2 regions of the Paenibacillus sp. 4624 genome follow, and region 2 is predicted to be linked to the other one. Evidence: riboswitches for the same ligand, from Rfam matches in the RefSeq annotation. Region 2 holds a riboswitch; the other holds the start of a gene.
What was found. Region 2 has a riboswitch for glycine ahead of gcvT (glycine cleavage system aminomethyltransferase GcvT). Riboswitches for the same ligand answer to the same signal wherever they lie in the genome.
Positions count from the first base shown of each region.

Region 1 (10,797 bases), on a different contig from region 2:
GTGACCGGATTAACTGGTGAAACAGGAGCAACCGGTGTGACTGGAGCAACCGGTGTGACTGGAGCTACAGGACTGACGGGAACAACAGGTGTAACGGGGGCGACCGGAGCCACTGGTGGCACAGGAGCGACAGGTATAACCGGAGTCACGGGAGTGACGGGAACAACAGGTGTGACGGGGGCGACCGGAGCCACTGGTGGCACAGGAGCGACAGGTATAACCGGAGCAACAGGAGCAACGGGAGTCACAGGTGCTACGGGTGCAACAGGATCTACAGCGGCTTCTGCGCCAGCGAGCTCCTCTTTGTTTGCTGACAGTCAGACATCATCATTAGCTCTTTCGTTAGTGGCTGAAACGACAATTCAGACACTCAATGTACCTGTCGTGACAGGCCAGAGAGTGAAAATTGATAACAGTACACAAATTTCAATAGTTGTGGGGTCCAACTGGAGTATTGCATATAATATTAACCTCAGAGTGAACGGAGTGTTGATTAACCAACTGTTGCTCTCCAGAACGGGGAATGCTGCGGGAACGTTAAATTTCCTTTCTTCCAACACTTATGTAGATACAGCGACTTCTACAACAACCAACGTTTATACTATAAGCATTTCGTTTGTTACAACTACAAGTGTCACAAGTGCTTCAGCACAAGTGAGAAATATCAATGCCATTGCATTCAGTTAAAATGAGCGTCCGTTTTATGATACGGGTCACCTTTGTTGACATATCCGATACTGTACATTACTCTAATCTTATACATGGTTCGTAAATTCAGCGTTCAATACTTCACTAGAATTAAATGATATAACAGCGAATGATAACGAGCGGGAGAGACTTGAACGTGCCAGGCATTATTGGCGTGATGTTCAGGCACCGAAGGAGCAAGCTCCTGCGCACCCGGCGCAGTGGTCAATCTCTCAGGTAAATGTACCGTCGTTGGACGCAGCTCTGGAGAGTGCGCAACATGCGCCACCCAAGGGGTATATGATTCTTAGCTTGGAGAACCGTCTTGTACTGAAACGCACTTGACCTCGTTCTCCCGATTGCTGTGATCATGAAACTCTCAGGTATCAAGGACAGAGGGAGGGCTAACGGCCTTCTTCTGTCCTTTTTTAATGTCATCATTCAGTAAATCAGGAACATTGTGGTGGGTCTTGTCCAGATGTTGATGACAAAACCAATTGGAGGGTTAAAAGTGCGATTTAAAGATGTTTTTTCAATTATTGGCCCGTCGATGACGGGACCGTCAAGTTCACATACAGCGGGTGCTGCAAGGCTGGGCCGGATTGCACGTCAATGGCTGGGATGCACACCGGATCGTGCGCGGCTCACGTTATACGGTTCATTTGCGGATACCTATCAAGGGCACGGGACGGATCTGGCGCTCATTGGCGGTTTGCTCGATTATGTCACGGATGATCCGCGCATCCCTGATGCAGAGCAATATGCGGCCGAAGCGGGCATGGAGGTTGAATTTTACACCAGCGGTCTGCCAGCGCCTCATCCAAATACAGTGAAGATTGAATTATGGCACGGAGAACGGGAATGCTCATTAGTAGGTGCTTCCATCGGCGGCGGCAGTGTGTCTGTACATGCGTTAAATGATTTTCGCGTACAGATCAGTGGAGAGTTTCCAACACTTGTGTTGCGTCATGCTGATAAAGCAGGTGTGCTGGCATCCGTGACCTCCGCCATTAGCTCATCCGGAGTGAATATCGGCTATATGCAAGTGGATCGAAAGGCTCGTGATGGTGAGGCACTAACAGCAATGGAGATGGATGCACCACCGAGTGAAGACACGTTGAACAAGTTGCGTTCTTTGGATCATATGCTGGACATTCGTGTGATTGATCTGAAGAGAGGGGGTGATTCGGATGCGGTTTAAACATCTACATGAATTGAACACCATCTGCACTGCGGAGTCCAAAACAATTGCACAGTTGATGATTGAAGAGCAGGTACAGGAGACCAATACACCCGAAACAGACGTGGTAAAGCAGATGTCGGAGTACTATCAGGTGATGAAAGAAGCGGTACGCAAAGGACTTACAGAAGATACCACCTCACGTAGCGGACTGACGGGTGGGGATGGGAAGAAGATGGCCGAATATATTCGCCAAGGTGAAACATGCTCTGGCGATGCTTCAGCCCTTGCCATGGCCTATGCGTTATGTGTATCGGAAGTGAATGCCTCTATGGGACGGATCGTGGCTACGCCAACAGCGGGCTCCTGTGGCATCATTCCTGGTGTATTTATCAGCTCCCAAGAACGATTTGGCTGGACGGATGAACATCTGGTGAATGGATTGTTTTGCGCCGGAGCTATCGGTTACGTAATTGCCAACAATTCATTTATCTCTGGGGCTGAGGGCGGTTGTCAGGCGGAGGTAGGTTCGGCGATCGGCATGGCTGCCGGCGCGATGGTAGAGCTTCGCGGAGGAACACCAGAGCAGGTGGTGCATGCTGTAGGATTGGCTTTGAAAAATACACTAGGCCTCATCTGTGATCCGGTTGCTGGCCTTGTAGAGATTCCATGCATCGTTCGCAATGGACTCGGTGCCGTTACTGCACTGGCTGCCGCAGATATGGCACTTGCTGGTGTACGCAGTGCCATTCCGTCTGACGAAGTCATCGACGTTATGTTGGAGGTAGGCAGTGCGATGCCAAGTCGTCACCGCGAGACAGCACAAGGTGGGCTCGCTCAGACACCTACAGGCCGCAAGATGATGGAGAAGCTGGCGAAACCCAAAGCCAAACGAGTGCCGGATGAGACATCCGAAACATCACAAACAGGCTCAGAGGCAGAATAGCAAGTCGGATCATATACAGGATAGGTCAGATAGCTCAGGAGCATACAACCAGGACCCGATCAACAAGTAGTAATAGAGCATGCTAAGTCGTTTTTCCATCATAACAAACAAGCGTCCGCGAACCTGGTTTGCTCAGGTTATGCGAGACGCTTGTTTGTTCAGTGTGCCTAAACCAGCCAGATAGCAATCAACCCATCATAATTGGAGAAGGCAGTTAGTTATGGTGAGTTTCAAAATTCCATCTACTTTATTTCTGTGCGAATCACGGCATATCCGTAAGCAGGCAGTTCAATCGCAAGCATACCGTCTTCCAGAGCGGTGCGATGGTTGCCCTCAAACAGTTCCGTCCAAGGCTGCTCCCCTGCGTCCAGTTCAACGATGGCCGTTTCCTCAGAACGGTTGAACAGAATGAGGATGCGTTCCTCGTCACTTTGCCGCTCCATCACAAGCTGGCTGCCGCCTTCCTGAGCTTGCAGGAAACGAATGGTTCCTGCTGCACGCAGTGCAGGATGAGCATGGCGCAGAGCAATCAACTTTTGATAAAAGTGAAGTAGCTCCCGATCCTGCTTCGCTTCGTCCCACTCCATGCATTTGCGGCATCCCGGATCATGTTCGCCGTCGAGCCCAATCTCGTCACCATAATAGATACATGGGGCTCCCATATAACTGAACTGGAACAAGGCAGCCAGCTTCATCTTGCGTTGATCGCCCTCACACAAGGTGAGCAGGCGCGGGGTGTCATGACTGTCGAGCAAGTTGAATGCCACCTCGCTCGCTTGAAGTGGGTAGCGGGATAGCTGGCGGCCAAGGGCACTCGCGAATTGTTCCGCGTGCATCTTATCTTCCACAAAGAAATGATTGACGGCAGCGGTGAACGGATAGTTCATGGCGGCATCGAACTGGTCACCTTGCAGCCAGGAAGAAGATTCATTCCATATCTCACCCAATATATAGGCATCCGGGTTGGCCGCTTTAACAACTCGTCTAAAATCTCTCCAGAAAGCATTATCCACTTCATCAGCCACATCAAGACGCCAGCCGTCCGTACCAACTTCCTTGATCCAATATTCGGCTACTTCGAGCAAGTAGGCCTTCACATCTGGATTCTCTGTATTCAATTTGGGCATATGAGGTTCAAAGCCAAATGTCTCATAAGTTGGAATGCCATCCTTCACGTCCAACGGGAATTCATGTACGTGAAACCAGTCCTTGTATTTGGACTGAGCACCATGCTTTTGTACGTCAACAAAAGGAGCAAACGTTTTACCAGAATGATTAAACACGGCATCCAGCAGCACACGAATACCACGTTCATGACACAACTTCACCAGACGCTTCACCGTGTCAGCATCACCGAAATGGCGGTCTACACGCAGATAGTCTTCGGTATCATATTTATGATTGGTTGTGGCTTCAAAAATTGGCGTGAAATAAATCGCATTAATGCCCAATTCACTGAGGTAATCGAGGTGGTCGATTACGCCCTGCAGGTCACCGCCAAAGAAATTAAAGGGTGTGGGTTCACCACCCCAAGGTTCAACCTCTTCGGGATTGATATCCGGGTTGCCATTGGCAAACCGCTCGGGGAAAATCTGATAAAACACAGCATCTTTCACCCACGCTGGGGGTGTGAATACAGCTCCGGCATGAAGATACGGGAATTGGAACATGCGGCCTGGATCATCCGGCTCCTCCTCTTGGAAATCCGTCTCGGTCATCCAGATGTGTTCTTTTCCACTTTTGAGCAAAAAAGCATACTTCAATCGATGATACGGAGGTTTCACTTCCCCCTCGTAGTAGTCAAACATAGAGTCTGACGTCAATTTGGTCAGAGGAACCATATCTCTTGTTTCCTCCCACGCGTATTTGTCTCCAGTCAGAGCATACACCTCGGTGAGATCATTCTTTTTGGCACGCAGACGCAGACGAATCGTATCCTGATCATAGGCATAGGCCCAGTTTCGTTTCGGTTGGTGAAAGATGGCTTCAAGCAGCATATGTAATTCCTCCTGTCCGATATGAATGAAGTAAGCAGAAACCAATTAATTTAATGTAGATTAAATATGCTAGTAGTACAGGTGGTATGTAGACATCATGCTCAATGGTATAGCTTCATATTACGTGACTGCAGATTGCGTTATAATAGGGTATGAACAGAGGGGACTGGCTCCAAACGAGTGACATGGAATGCACTGAAACCTAGACAACGAACATTGTAGCTTGTGCATTCGGGCTTGAATTTAATCTGGTGCGAAAGCTCGCCCATTCAAAATTAAAGGGCATAAAATTCATATAGATAAGTAATGCTGCCCAGGTATATCATTAACCCAATGAGGATGGAAAGGAAACGAGTACATAGATGAAAACCAAACTGTTATACATTGAGGACGATACGGAAATCGCAACATGGGTGAGAGAAGACTTGGAGGAGCGTGGATATGAGGTCGTTTGGCTTGGGAGTGGTGAAGGGGCCACCGAGGCAGTGGCAGACTGCGCCCTAGTCATCCTGGATGTCATGTTGCCAGGGTTGGACGGATTTACGGTAGGCCAGCGATTAAAAAAAGAATATCCTGCTGTGCCCATCGTCATGCTCTCGGCCAGAACATCCATTGATGACAAGTTGCATGGACTTGATTTTGCCGATGATTACGTGACCAAACCGTTTCATCCGGACGAGCTTGCAGCGCGAATTGAGGTTCAACTGCGGAAGGCAGGAGCGGTAGCTTCAAGTGAAGCGGTACTTAAACTGGATCATCTGTCGATCTATGAGCGGGATAACCGGATCGTCAATGAACAGACAGGGGAAGAGATTATTTTATCGGGTAAACAGTTCCACATCTTCGCTTATTTACTTCGGCATATGGGCATGATCCGCACCAAAGAACAGATCTATGAGGCGGTTTGGAACGAGTCTTATCTGGATGGGGACAAAACGTTGATGGTGCACATCCGGCATCTGCGCGAGAAGTTGGAACTTGATCCGGCCAATCCTGTCATTATTCAGACGGTACGCGGTGTTGGCTATCGCGTGAAGAAACCATGATGAAGTGGATTAGAGAACGGAAGTTAAGAAAGTCTGAACTGAACAGAGGCAGTAAAACAGAACAGCCTATCCGTCCCAAAATAAAGTTTGGGCGATCTCTGATGTCCAGATACATGCTTCTGATTTTGGCAGCGGTACTGTTTGTACCTGTTGTGGTGCCGCTGGTAGCAACGGCTTTTATTGTGGTCATCAATAACGTAAGCTCTAGTGAAGAAGCGCCTTACGGAAACGCTGACCAAATTACCGAACTGTGGGCCATGGAATCCAAAAAACTGGGCGGGGCTTCTGACCAAATCATAGATAAACGGATGAAAGAACTGCAGGAGAAATACCCTAAATCAGCTATGTATCGTGTAGATGCGGCAGGCAGAACGATGTTAGTGCTTGGTGGTGAAGAGGCGGAGGTACTAAAATCTAAGTCATTAAATCCTTCAGTCACCTCGGAAGGGGAGCCGGAGTCTTTAAATACAGATGTCATTCTGAAGTGGTCATTGGCAACTGGAGAAAAAGCAGAGACTCGAATCCCGGCAATATGGACACCAAATGATGCGGTTCAGTTTATGAAGCAAGCCTTCTATCGCGATCCTCTAACCGTGGTTTCTTTTATTGGCGGAGGAAATGTGAATAAGGGACAAGGGTTTATGGTGATTGAAGTCCCTCGTGAGCTCATTCAAAACCTCACCAATAACGGGCTATTAGAATTCATCTATTTTGGAGCAGTGATGCTGATTGTGTTTGTGATCTTTATTGTGATGTCCGTTCTGTTCTTTGCTAAAATTCGCAAACGACTGATTCACTTGCAATCTGCCATGGTTACCCCGAGCAAGGAGGGCATACCGCTTCCAGTGGACATTAACAGATCGGATGAAATTGGACATTTGGAGGAATCCTTTAACCAGATGGTATATCAGTTAACGGATAGCCTCCAGCGTGAGCGGGAAGAGGAGCAGCTTCGCAAACGGCTGGTGGCAGGTTTATCACATGACCTGAGAACACCGTTGACGGTAATTCGCGGACATATGCATGCACTGCATAAAGAAAACCTAAGTGAGCAAGGCGTGCGGGCACTGAGTCGGATGGAAGGCAAGATACAGGATCTTGGTGAACTGATCGACAATTTGCTCACGTATAATCTGCTGACTAGTGGAAGATACACTTTAAAACTGGAGCAGAAGGATGCACTGCGTATGATAAGAGAAGCTGCTGCTTCATGGTATCCGGTGTGGGAGAAGGAAGAGTTTGAGATCGATATCGATCTGCCTGAAACTCCGCTAATCTGGGATGTAGATGCGCAAGGGCTACGGCGTGTGCTGGATAATCTGTTCCAAAATGTAGTTCGTCATGCGGCGAGCGGAAAGTATATTCGCATTTTCACGGAGCAGATTCAGGGCCGAACTGCCGTAGTGATCGAGGATCGCGGGCCGGGGATTCAACCGGATTCGGGTACGAAGGGCACAGGACTTGGCTTGTCCATTGTCGATTTGCTGATTCGTGAGATGGGTTTGCGGAAGCGGGTAGATAGCTCGGATGCGGGTGTCCGCACCTATCTATACAGCGGCAAAGAGAATGATCGGGAAGTTTGAACGCAGGGAGAAGAGGTTTCTTTTTAAACTAAACTTAACCTTGGACGTACGCTTGCTTTAACCTTGGAGGGTTACGATAGTTCCGAGGTGATGATGAATGAGCGAAAATATTATTCAAACAGCGAATTTATGGAAAACATACAAGGACCGCGCGGCGGTTCGTGAACTTGATCTTCATATTAAAAAGGGAGATATCTACGGCTTCCTTGGTCCCAACGGTGCCGGCAAAACAACAACGATCCGCATGCTTCTTGGCTTGATCAAACCGACCAAAGGGGTCATCAGGGTCTTCGACAAAGATATTCGTAAGGACCGTATGGACATTTTGCGTCGCGTAGGTTCTTTGGTAGAGTACCCCTCGTATTATGGTCATCTGAATGCGGTAGAGAATCTTGAGGTGCTGCGTCGCATCATCAATGTACCCAAGTCAAGGATTGCGGAAGTGTTATCTATTGTTGATCTGACGAAAGATGCTAAACGAAATGTAAAAGGGTATTCCCTTGGCATGAAACAGCGTTTGGGTATTGCCAGCGCGCTGCTCGGTGAACCGGAATTGCTTATTCTGGATGAGCCAACGAACGGACTTGACCCAGCGGGGATTCAGGAGATTCGGGAACTCATCAAACGTATGCCGCTGGAGCATGGCATCACTGTTCTTGTATCCAGTCACTTGCTGAGTGAAGTCGAGCAGATGGCGAGCCGTGTCGGCATTATACGAGATGGCAAAATGGTGATGCAGGATACGATGGCAAGTCTGCATAGTCAGACAGGCAGCTCAATCAGGCTTACGGTGTCGGAACCGGAGGCAGCCATGAAGCTTGCTCGTGAGCAGGGGCAATTTGGTCAGAGGCAGGGTGCTGAGCTTACCTTCCCCTACATGGATAACAGCGCAGTTGCACTGCTGGTGCGTCGTTTAATTGAACAGGATCATGATGTATACCGGGTCGAAGAACAGAGACAGTCTTTGGAGGATCTCTTCATGCGTGTCATTGGCGAGGGGGCTTCGCTATGACAGGACGTGCATTGTCAGCCGACTGGCTTAAAATTCGTGGCAAAGGCATCTGGTTTCTGGTGTTTCTTGCCCCAATCGGGTTAACGGCCATGCAGGCTTTGAATTTCGGATTACGACTGGATTATCTGAAAGAGCAGTATGCCGATAATTTGTGGGGAGGTCTGCTGGGTAACGTAATTGTTTTTGTGCCACTCGCTTTAATGCTGGGTGCGACCATTCTGAGTTCGATGATAGCTGGAATAGAGCATGAGCAGGGGTCGTGGAAGCAACTTTTGGCGATGCCGATTAAAAGACCAGCCGTTTATCTTGCAAAGTTTCTGCTGGCTTGTGTGCTGCTAATGATATCATGTCTGTTGTTAACCGCGGGGGTTGTTGGACTGGGGCTTGTGCTTGGTTTCGATGCCAAAGATATACCGTGGGCACAGGCGCTGAAGCTGGGGCTTATGCCGCTTGCAGGCGCACTGCCTGTATTGTCCATTGAATTATGGTTTACGCTGGTATCCAAAAATCAGGCGCTACCGGTTACATTCGGCATTATTCTTGCCATCACCGGTATGTTTTCACTCAGCATCTCTCCACATTTTCCACTTGCTTGGGCACAAATGGCTTGGAGTGCGCCTAACGCGTACCTATACGCAGGAATGGGTGCAGGTTTAGCAATCATCATTCTGCTGACAGGTATGATACACTTCAGCCGGAAGGATGTGGCCTGATATGAATTTTGCAGCAACCTATTTTCGTATCTTATCTGCGGAACGTTTGAAAATGGCAAAATCGCCGATCTCGCTTTTGGTTCTGATCAGTCCGTTAATCGCACTGCTCATTGGTCTGCTGTCTTCCCCATCGGGTGACTGGAGAGCATTGATGTCAGCCATGGTGATGATTCATGGTATGCTTTTGTTACCGATGCTAACAGGTGTATTCACCTCATTTGTATGTCGTTTTGAACATGCAGGGGGCGGATGGAAACAACTCTTGGTTTTGCCACTTACACGTACAGGTGTGTATTTAGGCAAATTCACGATTGTGTTACTGCTCCTGGCTGGTACACAGTTGCTTCTATTCGGAAGTATCGTATTGACAGGGTTAATCCATGGCATGGCAACCCCGGTACCTTGGGGATTCCTTGTCAGCAAAATGCTGCTTGGACTTCTGGCATGTATCCCGCTGGCGGCATTACAGATGTTTGTGTCTCTGATCTGGAGCAGCTTCGCCGCGCCGCTTGCCTTGAATTTTGCGCTAACGATACCTAATATTTTGGTTGCAAACTCCGCAACGTATGGGCCATATTATCCATGGGCACAGCCGATGATTCTGATGCTTCCCATCGAGGGCACAGGGTTCGGTGCATTCAATGTTCCGCTCGGTACACTTTTGACCGTAGTTGGGGGGAGCGCCGCGTTGTTTATTGCGATTGGCATGATTTATTTTTCGAAGAAGGAAGTATAAAGCTTAAGTACGATGAGAATAACAAATGAACCTTCCTGAGGCTGCGCATCCAATGATTTGGTATGCAGACAGTCTCAGTTTTTTTATATTATGCGATAAAGATATAATTCCATCTTTTGCATGCCCAGTGATGTGAATTTTATCCTATTTGATAAGCAAAATGAGACGAGAATCTGGTAAAATAAAAAAAGCTGTTTCTAGTCAGTCGAACATGGTTATTCGAGGGTAAGCCTGTTACAGCCAGAAGTGGCGTATATGCAGTGTGAAAAGAAGATTTTGGCTGAGAAAAGAGGGGTAAGCCTTTGGAGCGTAATAAAACGGAAACCCTGAAACGAATTATTTCTGAGGGTAGCTCTTACCGATCATTGTTTTTTAACCACCCGGATGCCATCTATGTGATGGACGTTGAAGGGAATCATATGGATGCTAACCCTTCCTTTGAACGGTTATCCGGCTACAAAATTGGAGAGCTTGCAGGGGTGAGTCGGGATCGCATCAGCCCGCCTGAAAGTGAAAAGAGACGAGTACAATTCATTGAAGAAGTGCTGGCTGGACATTCAGTCAGTGAATCGATGGCGTTTTATCATAAAGATGGTACTGTGAAACATGCACAGGTGACCTATATACCAATAACAGAAGGTGATGAGGTCGTCGGCATCTACGGAATTGCCAAGGATGTCACGGACAAGGTTATCATCGAGCAGGAACTGCAGGAGACACAGGAGAAGTATCAGGTGCTGGCCGAGCATGCACAAGATCTGATTACAACCTGTGCCATAGATGGCGAACTCCTGTATGTGTCTCCATCTGTTCGTACACTGCTTGGTTATGAGCCGGAGGAAGTCACAGGAAAATCATTTAAATCTTACTGTTACCCGGGGGATTATCCTGACCCTT
Region 1 is NZ_JBNDJR010000014.1:131,342-142,138, reverse strand. It holds partial or broken gene ABIE27_RS26745 (collagen-like triple helix repeat-containing protein) at 1-687, shown strand, start outside; glycine riboswitch at 819-945, shown strand; glycine riboswitch at 950-1,085, shown strand; gene sdaAB (L-serine ammonia-lyase, iron-sulfur-dependent subunit beta) at 1,199-1,888, shown strand; gene sdaAA (L-serine ammonia-lyase, iron-sulfur-dependent, subunit alpha) at 1,878-2,813, shown strand; gene ABIE27_RS26730 (alpha-glycosidase) at 3,056-4,810, opposite strand; gene ABIE27_RS26725 (response regulator transcription factor) at 5,173-5,856, shown strand; gene ABIE27_RS26720 (HAMP domain-containing sensor histidine kinase) at 5,853-7,439, shown strand; gene ABIE27_RS26715 (ABC transporter ATP-binding protein) at 7,537-8,451, shown strand; gene ABIE27_RS26710 (ABC transporter permease) at 8,448-9,164, shown strand; gene ABIE27_RS26705 (ABC transporter permease) at 9,166-9,900, shown strand; gene ABIE27_RS26700 (PAS domain-containing hybrid sensor histidine kinase/response regulator) at 10,203-10,797, shown strand, end outside.
Region 1: it holds a riboswitch for glycine, as region 2 does, so the genes downstream of both, sdaAB (L-serine ammonia-lyase, iron-sulfur-dependent subunit beta) here and gcvT (glycine cleavage system aminomethyltransferase GcvT) in region 2, are expected to answer to the same signal.

Region 2 (10,797 bases):
TTGAGACTAACTCAAATGATGCTAGAAGATGAGCCTGGACATCCTAAATGGTTATACTTTCTAGCAAAGGAAGTTTATCATACTCAGAATAACTTAAATATCGAAGAGGTAAAGTCTATTCTTATAGAAGCTATTAGAAGATACGAATCTTCAGAGTATAAAAGATATTTACCGGAAGCTATATTGTTTTTGTGTGATTTATCAATTAGAACTAATTCCTACTCACAATTGAGTAAGTATGTAGATTTGTTAGAACAAATCTCGCCAAATTGTGTTGATGTTGACTACTACAGAGCCGTGCTTGTTCTACAGGACATAACTGTACGCACTGCAAAGTTGGCTAACTATGTTAAAGAGTCTTTACAGGATAATACAAAGTATAGCTATATTAACTCTACCAAAGACCATATTAGACTGATATTAACTAATATAATGTGGCTAATGAATAATTGGGATGAGGCTAACAAAATAAATCATGAAATAAGAAGTGAGGACAAAAAAATCATCTTCTCAAATATGTTAAATGAAATAAACGATTGGTTAAGCACTCTGAAGGAGGAAGAACGTTGATTCCAGTAAGTTTCTTGGTTTCTTTAGTAGCAATGCTTGGAAGTTTGTACTTTAGTGAGATTGCAGGGTTAATTCCTTGCAAGTTATGCTGGTATCAAAGAATCCTAATGTATCCTCTACCGTTAATTATCGTAATTGGTGCAATAAAAAATGATCCATATCTTAAATATTACACTCGTTGTTTTTCAGCAATTGGCATAATTATCGCGGGTTACCACTACCTTATTCAACTAAGTGTGGTGAAAAGTACATCGTGTGGATTTGGTACCGTTTCTTGCGATCAAGTCCATGTGGAATATTTCAACTTTCTTACAATCCCACTAATGTCATTGATAGCGTTCATATTAATATTTATAAGCTCTTTTATAAAGGATAAAGTCAAATCCTAGTGAGGAAATTGTGAAATAACCATTTAAGTGTATCAATTAAAACTAAAACAGCAACGACTTTTCCGTCATCTGGATAATTTCGTTGCTGTTTTTTTATTCTCTTATTTAGCTACAAGCACAGTTTAATACAGGTTTACGTGCTGCGGTCGTTTCATCGAGACGAGTTACCGGTGTGCCGTACGGAGCATTGAGCACCAATTCCGGTGTTTCTTCTGCTTCCTTGGCAATACGGATCATTGTATCAATAAATCCGTCCAGCGTTTCTTTGCTCTCGGTTTCCGTTGGCTCAATCATAATGCACTCTTCCACATTAAGCGGGAAGTAGATGGTTGGCGGGTGATAACCAAAATCCAGCAGGCGCTTTGCCACATCCAGCGTGCGCACACCATACTGTTTCAGGCCGCGGCCTGACATAACAAATTCATGTTTGCATACACCCGGATACGGAATCTCGTAATGAGGTGCCAGGCGAGCCATCATATAATTGGCATTCAGCACAGCGCATTCGGATACACGGCGAAGCCCTTCTGGTCCATAAGTGCGGATATAAGCATAAGCACGAACAAGAATACCGAAGTTGCCATAATAGGCTTTGACCCGACCGATCGATTGATCTCCTTCGTAATCCAGAGCGTACATGCCTTGATCATTTTGAACAACCATCGGTTTAGGTAAGAACGGGATCAGGCGGCTCTTCACACCGACAGGTCCAGCACCAGGGCCACCACCACCGTGAGGCGTGCTCATCGTTTTATGCAAGTTCAGATGCACCACATCAAAGCCCATATCTCCCGGACGTGTAATGCCCATAATGGCATTCGAGTTGGCTCCGTCATAATACAACAATCCGCCAGCTTCGTGCACGATGGACGCAATCTCTTGAATATCCTTTTCAAACAACCCGAGCGTATTCGGATTCGTCAGCATGAGTGCTGCGGTATCTGAGCCGACTGCTGCACGGAGGGCATCCAGATCCACCAAACCGTCCGTCCGCGACGGGATTGTCACCGTTTCGAATCCGGCCACGGTTGCGCTGGCCGGGTTCGTGCCATGAGATGAATCCGGTACGATAACCTTGGTACGCAGTTCGCCACGGCTTTCGTGATAAGCTCGAATCATCATAAGTCCGGTCCATTCCCCGTGTGCTCCGGCAGCAGGCTGCAGGGTTACGGCATCCATACCTGTCAGACCTGAAAGATCATTTTGCAAGGTATGGAGCAGTTCGAGAGCACCTTGAAGACTGGATTCATGCTGATATGGATGGATTTTGGCAAAGCCGTTGTAACGTGCTACATCTTCATTAATCTTTGGATTGTATTTCATCGTACAGGAACCGAGCGGATAAAAGCCGTTATCTACCCCGAAGTTGCGGCGGGATAATGCCGTGTAGTGACGAATAACATCAACCTCGAATACTTCCGGCAACGCTGCCGCTTCCGAGCGCAGCATTTCCCGGGGAATCAACGTGTCTGCATCCTGACGGGGAACATCACATTCCGGCAAGGAATAGGCCACACGTCCAGGACTGCTCAACTCAAAAATCAGAGTTTGTTCGGGAGCAACGGATGGTGTAAGTTGCGTAATGGTTGAGGTTCCTTGGGCTTGAGAATCCATTCCAGTCTGCTGATTGACTGACTGATGGAGGTTAGATGTTTCCGGTGAAGTACCCGCAATGTTTGCTTTTGTAGTCGTTTCCTGAGTCACAGCGATCCCTCCAATACACGTGCGAATTCATCCATCTCTTCTTTGCTGCGTCGCTCGGTAACAGCAATGAGCATATGTCCAGCAAGTTCTGGATAATCACGTCCGAGTTCGTAACCGCCGATGAATCCTGCATCCAGCAGTTTCAGCTGAAGAGCATCCACATCGGTTCCTTCAGGGAGCTGGATAACGAACTCGTTAAACGTAGGGGCATTAAAAGTGAGTCTAACCCCAGGAATGGCTTTTAACGTATTTAGAGCGTAATGACTCTTTTGCAAGTTCAGATCAGCAACATCAATCATGCCCTGTCTTCCCATGGTAGACATATAGACGGAAGCACTAAGTGCTAACAACGCCTGATTTGAACAGATGTTAGATGTCGCTTTTTCGCGGCGAATATGTTGTTCACGTGCTTGCAGCGTCAGCACGAAGCCGCGTTTGCCGTTGCGATCGGTCGTCTGACCGACGATTCGACCAGGAATCCGGCGCATGTGAGCCTGGGATACGGCGAAGTATCCGCAAGTGGGTCCGCCGAGCGAAGCGGCGATTCCGAGGGGCTGCGCATCGCCTACAACGATGTCGGCTCCCAGCTTGCCTGGGGCTTCCAGCAAACCTAGCGACAGCGGGTTGGCGCTCACCACGAGCAGTCCTTTGTGCGTGTGCACAAGGTCGGCAGCCTGTTTTACATTTTCCACGGCACCAAAGAAGTTCGGGCTTTGAATCATAACCGCCGCAGTATCGTCCGAAATGGCTGCTTGCAGCGCATCCCAATCGGTAACCCCATCTTTATAACCAATCTCTACAATCTCCAGACTCAGGCCATGTGCGTACGCCTGCAATACTTGACGGGCTTCAGGGTGAACGGTGCGAGATACGATAAGCTGTTTGCGACGGGTAGCTGCGGCGGCAAGATTGCCTGCTTCCGCAAAAGCTGTCGCACCGTCATACATACTCGCATTGGCTACCGCCATACCTGTCAACTCGCAAATATACGACTGAAATTCGAAGATGGCTTGTAATTCTCCTTGGCTGATCTCAGGCTGATAAGGGGTGTAAGCCGTATAAAACTCCGAACGGGAAATGACATGGTTGATGACAGAAGGGATGTGATGGTCATAGATGCCTGCGCCAAGGAAACTGGCATGTGTCTCAAAGTTGGCATTGGAGCCAGCTTGTTTCGACATATGGCGTGTTAATGCGTATTCGTCCAGCTTGGAGGAGACAGGCAACTCGCCCTGATAACGAATCTCCTTCGGGATATCTTTGAATAAATCTTCAAGCGTATCCACGCCGATCGTGGCCAGCATTGCGCTCTGGTCTTGTTCTGTCATGGGGATGTAGCGGTGCTTGCTCATGCTTGCTCAGCTCCTTGGATAGGTGTCTTTAACGTACGTGTCCGTTTATGAAAAGGAGTCTTGACGACCTCGGCTTTTAGCTTTTTCCCACGAATCTCAATCTCCAGTGGTGTACCCAGTGCAGTATACTTGCTGTCAATCAAGGCAAGCCCCAGATTACGTTTCAAGGTCGGCGACTGTGTACCGGTTGTCACTTCACCGATCTGAACGCCGTCCGCATAGATCGGGTAATGTGGCCGCGGAATGCCGCGCTCCAGCACTTCGATGCCGATCAGCTTGCGGGCAGGGCCGTCATTTTTTTGTTGCAACAAAGCTTGATGTCCGATAAAAGGTCCGGTATTTAATTTCACAAACATGCCAAGTCCTGCCTCCAGCGGAGAGATGGTTGGTGACAGCTCCTGACCGTACAAAGGCAGCTTCGCTTCGAATCGCAGTGTATCACGCGCACCGAGTCCTGCTGGAACGAGGCCTACATCAGCACCGGCTTCCATCAGCCCGTTCCATACGAGAGCCGCCTGATCTGCTGCAACATACAGTTCAAAGCCATCTTCACCTGTATATCCGGTGCGCGACAGTAGCAGCTTTACTCCGCATACCTCGGCATGCTGTACGAAGCGGAAAGGTTCAATAGCGCCCGCATCCACGTTCGTATCTATAACCTTAGCCAAAATATCAACCGACAGGGGGCCTTGTAGCGCAAGCAGTGCCGTTTGCTCGGAATCATTGGTCATGTTCACGCCCGGTATAATGTGCTCCTGCAACCAAGCCCAATCCTTGTCGATATTAGAGGCATTAACGACCAGCATGTATTGTTGCTCCGCCAGCTTGTAGATCAGCAGATCATCAACTACACCGCCATCGGGATAACACATCAGCGTGTATTGTGCCTGACCTGGTACAATTGCGGTCACGTCGTTGGTCATCATGTGTTGTAAAAAGGCTTCCGCCTGTTCACCCGTTACAGTGAATTCACCCATATGGGATACATCAAACAGCCCGGCGCGCTCGCGCACGGCTTCATGTTCCTTTTGAATCCCACTAAACTGCACGGGCAACTCCCAACCGCCAAAATCAATGCAACGTACACCTTCATATTGCGCATATAGGGGAAAGAGTGGTGTTCTTAACAAATCAGACATCGGATCACCTCATCATAGACCGTTAGTAGGCCAAGTATAGAAACATGGATCTGTGAGCCAAGTAATTAATGCTTAAATCATTTTAGTCATCAAGAGTCAATAGCCAACCATTTTACATTTTTTCATTTGTTATGTTCAGTACGATTCTAGAACCTGCAATTCATTTTTTGGGAAAAAGGAAAAGGACAGGCCAAAGAACCGGCATGCCAAGTAGCACGCTGTATTCTTAGGCTCTGTCCCTTGTACCTGAGAGTTACCCCGCCGTTTATTCAGACAGGTTTCCCCTTGGGTGATCATAACGTCCCGAAGTGGACGATTAGATGCTCTCCAGAGTTGCGTCCTGTAAAAGTCCTTTTGCCTGAGAGATTCACCCCCGCTTGTCGGTGGTTTACTCCTTCGGCGCCGCCCCATGCACATCCCCAAACCGGGTGTGCGGGCAATCTCTCCCTTTACATTCATCCGCGGTTCATACGTAGTCCAATTAACTTCAGTTGCTCTTCTCATTAAAACGTGAATCCACTCCTGATGTCAAGAACGATATCATTGAAATTGTGTGAAATACGAATATTTAATACTGATTATTCATTAATGTTCGTTTATTTTAAAAGAGTGCGCTTACTATTCTAATATTCACCATTATATGCAGAAAGAGTAGTGTGAGGTTACACACGTTGAGATCTCGAAATTGAAATAAACTGTGAGCTAACTTGACATTTGAATCTGAAATATCATACGCTATTGTTTGGGAAAAAGGTGAAGGTCAAAGAACGCATGCACTCATTAATGAAAAGCGAGGCGGATATCGATGAGCGAATTGAGAAATGATTTCCTGTACAGTAAAGAGCACGAATGGGTGCAAACCGTAGGGGAGGATACCGTACGTATTGGCATTACCGAGTTCGCACAGCATCAGCTGGGTGACATTGTGTTTGTAGAATTGCCTGATCTTGAAGCCAGTGTAAAAGCAGAAGACAGCATCGGTACGATTGAATCCGTCAAAACGGTGTCTGATCTGTTCTCACCCGTCAGCGGCACCATTGTTGCAGTGAATGAAGCTTTGCAGGACTCGCCAGAACTGGTGAATAGCTCTCCTTATGAAGAAGGCTGGATGATCGAAATCCGTGTCGATGGTGATGTAACAGCTGCATTATCCACATTGCTGAATGCGGATGCATATCTTAAACATACCGAAGAGTAGGAAAGAATGGATCGTTTAGTTGATTTGTACTTATTGACATATGTGTAATCCCACTTGAATATAAAAATCTTGTTCTTTAAACCTGCGTGAGCTATGGAGCTTGTGCAGGTTTTTTGCTGTTTTTTTGCGCATAATGGAGGGGGTTAAGTAGGAGTGACATAAAATCATGAATAAAAAAAATTCAAAAGGACCAAGCTATTCTATTGCTCTGCATATTGTATATGAACAAAGTCATAGGCAAGAAAAACCTTGTGTATCAACGGATTGAGCATATATTCCTGATTAAAAGCGATTACATAATCCAATGTTGTCATCATTGTTCATGACGAAAGTACGCTTTCATTTGATTGAAGAGGAAGGGTTTCTCGCTTAGGATTACAGCAGGGGATCGATGATACCCCTTTCATACGAAATAATGACTTGATTCAAGGAGGATAAACCAATGAGTAATTTGGATCAAACATCCAATTCCAAAGGTGGGTTACGTGTTGGTGTGCAACGCTTCGGACGATTCCTGAGCGGTATGGTCATGCCTAATATGGGGGCATTTATTGCTTGGGGATTAATTACAGCGATGTTTATCAAAACAGGATGGTTTCCGAATGCGACAATAGAGCAGCTTGTAGGTCCGATGATTACTTATTTGCTGCCGCTGCTGATCGGTTATACCGGGGGTACGATGGTGCATGGCACACGTGGGGGTGTCGTCGGGGCGATTATGACCATCGGTGTCATTGTCGGAACGGATATTCCAATGTTCCTCGGAGCCATGATTGCGGGGCCTTTCGGTGCTTGGGTGATCAAGAAGTTTGATAAATCCATTGAGGGCAAGATCAGAGCCGGTTTTGAGATGCTGGTCAACAATTTCTCGGCAGGAATCATCGGTGGTATTTTGGGCATCTTTGCTTTGCTAGGTATCGGGCCGGCAGTTGAGGCCATCAGCAAAGTGTTGTCTGCCGGCGTACAGGGTTTGATGAACCTGGGATTGCTGCCACTTGTCAATCTGATTATTGAACCGGGTAAAGTACTGTTCCTGAACAATGCCATTAACCACGGGATTTTAACACCAATCGCAACAGATCAGGCAAGAGAACTAGGCAAATCCGTTCTTTACATGCTTGAGTCTAACCCGGGACCGGGACTGGGTATTTTGCTCGCTTACTGTTTCTTCGGACGTGGAGTAGCAAAATCTTCTGCACCTGGTGCGGTGGTCATTCATTTCTTCGGCGGGATTCATGAGATTTACTTCCCGTACATCCTGATGAGACCGATTCTGATTCTGGCAGCCATTGCAGGCGGTGTAGCGGGTACGTTAACGTTCATGCTAACTGGCGCAGGACTGGTTTCGGCACCATCACCAGGCAGTATCATTGCCTATTTCCTGTTGACACCTAAAGGCGGATATATCCCGATGCTTGCAGGGGTTATTGTGGCAGCGGTGGTTTCCTTCCTGATTGCCTCTCTACTACTCAAAACCGGTAAACAGAAGGAAGAAGATCTGGAAGCGGCCTCCAGCCGAATGAAAGATATGAAGAGCCAAGGCAATACAGCAAATGCAGCCATCACAGCGGATAACCAGGAAGCGAACAGAGCGGCAGATATCGCAAGTTCCGTTGCATCCAAGGCAAAAGCAGATGTGAAAAAGATTGTTTTCTCCTGCGATGCAGGTATGGGTTCCAGTGCAATGGGTGCTTCGATTCTGCGCAAAAAAATGAAAGCCGAAGGAATTGACGTTGCTGTAACTAACACGGCGATTAGTGAAATTCCGCAAGACGCAGACGTTGTGATTACGCAAAAAACACTAACGGATCGTGCACGTTCAGTAGCACCTAATGCAGAGCATATATCCATTGACAACTTCCTAAAAAGCCCGGAATACGACGCACTTGTTGAACGTTTGAAGTAAACGGGGGCAGACTGCGAACCATCTTCAAACAAGGGCAGCCGTTTTCCCAGAGCCGGAGGCTGAGATATGAGTATTACGAAAAGACAACGTGAAATCGTGGAATTCCTGTTGGAGCATCCCCATGAAGTCACGGCGGGTGAAATTGCCGTTGAAGTAAAAGTGAGTACACGTACCGTGCATCGTGAGCTGCTGATGATCGAGCAGTGGCTTGAACCACTCGGTATGCGCCTCGAAAAAAAGTCGGGAACCGGAATACGCATTGATTCCGGTTCAGATGACCTCAGTGCATTACGCCAGAAACTGGAGGGTAATGAATATGTAGAGTTTACGCCTGAAGAGCGTAAGCTCTTCATGCTTTGCATCCTGCTGGATGAAGCTGAGCCGGTCAAACTGCTCGCTCTCGCTTCGGATCTGAAAGTGACCGTTTCGACGGTCACCAACGATCTGGATGATCTGGAATCACGCATTCGGCAGGCGGGTCTGAAGCTTGTTCGAAGGCGAGGCTATGGTGTGAAAATTACCGGAAGTGAAGCGATTCATCGCAGAGCCATTGCAGCGCTTGCTTTGGAAGTACTGGATGAGTCGGATCTCTTTGGCAGACAGCCTGAGCAAGGGGGCTCCATCGTTAATCAAAAGTTGCTCAGTATGATCGGTCATAGCGACGTACTTACCATTGAAAATGCATTATGGCAACCGGATATCGAATGGCTTGAAAAAATACCTGAACGGCAGTACATGAAACTGCTCATTCAGTTATCGGCAGCTGTGGTTCGGATACGTAAAGGTTTTAATATAGAACGTTCTTCCTCAGGGATAAGAACGATTGCAGGCACTGGAACCGTGGCGGAGCAACATGAAGAGAGAGTGCCAGTTTTCATGGCTTCGCGCCTTTGCAGTGTTCTATCCTCACAGCTTGGAGTCGGCTTCCCGGATGAAGAGCAAGCTTATTTTCACCAATTGCTTACGGAGACAGAGCAACAGATTCATTCTTCACGCCTGCTCCCGATCGATGATCTGATTCTGATGGACAGAGTGCATTCGCTTACGGACCAGATGCAGGAAAGAACAGGTTATGACTTTCATGAAGACCGCTTGCTGCGCGAAGGATTAATTGGACATATGGTGCCGGTTATGGAGCGACTTGAGGGGCATCAGATGATACGTAATCCACTGCTACAGCAGATTCGCAAGGATTATGACACCCTTTTCGAACAAGTGAAAAAGTCCGTGTTACAGGCATGGCCCGGGGCAGAAGTTCCGGATGAGGAGATCGGTTTTCTTGTCATGCACTTTGGTGCATCCATAGAACGATTGCGGGCGTTAAAGCAAGATATTCGAGCCATCGTTGTATGTAACAGTGGCATTGGCTCCTCGCGCATGCTATCCAGTCGTTTATCCAAGGAGTTTCCAGAGATTCAGATTATAGACAGCGTCTCTTGGTACGAAGCCGCGCGAATGCCAACCGAAGAATATGATCTGGTGTTGTCTACGGTCGATTTGCCAATGGAGGAAGATCAGTATTACAAGGTCAGTCCGCTATTGACAGCGGAGGAAAGTGAAAGTCTACGGCATTTTATCAAAACCACAACGTTACAGCGGCAGCATCGCAAATCCCGCGACATGGGCAATGAGACAACCACTCGTAGAATCTCCGATGCGGACGGAATGGAAGCAACGCTGCTTGAAATTGTACGGATTATCGGTAAGTTCCAGGTACATGCGATGGATAACACTCATCTTGATTTTGCTCAAAGTGTGCTTGAGATGTGTAAGGTTGCACATCGCTCAGGCATATTGAAAGACCCGGGCGAGGTTGCCAAGTTACTTGAGGTTCGTGAATCGATGGGGAGTCAAAAGATTCCGGGGACTCAGCTCGCTCTTTTCCATACACGGAGCGAGAGTATCTACAAGCCGTCCATCAGTCTTTTTCAACTTGAGGAACCTCTGCTTCGAACAGTGGAGGATCCGGAAGGTGTCAGTCATGTATTGCTGATGCTGGGGCCAAAGGAGTTGTCCAAGGAAAGTCTGGAGGTACTCAGCGAGATTAGTGCACTGCTTCTGCAAGAAGAGATGATTACACTGCTGGGCAAAGGAAACAGGGATGAAATCATCCATTACCTGTCCCGTGAATTGGTTGGATTCTATCGTAGTAAAAATGAAATCGGAGGTATATAACATGAGTATGTTAACACAAGACAAAGTCATCATGAACGCTACGGCTCAGGATAAATATGAAGCGATTCGTATGGCAGGACAGATTTTGAAGGATGCAGGCCATATTACTGCGGATTACATTGACAAAATGATTGAACGTGAAGAGATTGTATCCACTTACGTCGGCAATGGGCTGGCTATTCCGCATGGTACAAAAGAGTCCAAAGCGTTCATTCTCTCCACCGGAATCTCGGTGATTCAGTTCCCGCAAGGGGTCGATTTTGGAGAGGAAAAAGCTTATATGGTCATTGGCATCGCGGCACAGGGCGGCGAACATATGGAGATTTTAACGAGCATTGCGGTGATCTGTGCCGAGGAAGAAAAT
Region 2 is NZ_JBNDJR010000001.1:90,391-101,187, forward strand. It holds gene ABIE27_RS00455 (SunS family peptide S-glycosyltransferase) at 1-570, shown strand, start outside; gene ABIE27_RS00460 (disulfide oxidoreductase) at 585-959, shown strand; gene gcvPB (aminomethyl-transferring glycine dehydrogenase subunit GcvPB) at 1,065-2,573, opposite strand; gene gcvPA (aminomethyl-transferring glycine dehydrogenase subunit GcvPA) at 2,660-4,015, opposite strand; gene gcvT (glycine cleavage system aminomethyltransferase GcvT) at 4,012-5,154, opposite strand; glycine riboswitch at 5,386-5,487, opposite strand; glycine riboswitch at 5,491-5,613, opposite strand; gene gcvH (glycine cleavage system protein GcvH) at 5,960-6,352, shown strand; gene ABIE27_RS00485 (PTS mannitol transporter subunit IICB) at 6,795-8,258, shown strand; gene ABIE27_RS00490 (BglG family transcription antiterminator) at 8,325-10,433, shown strand; gene ABIE27_RS00495 (PTS sugar transporter subunit IIA) at 10,435-10,797, shown strand, end outside.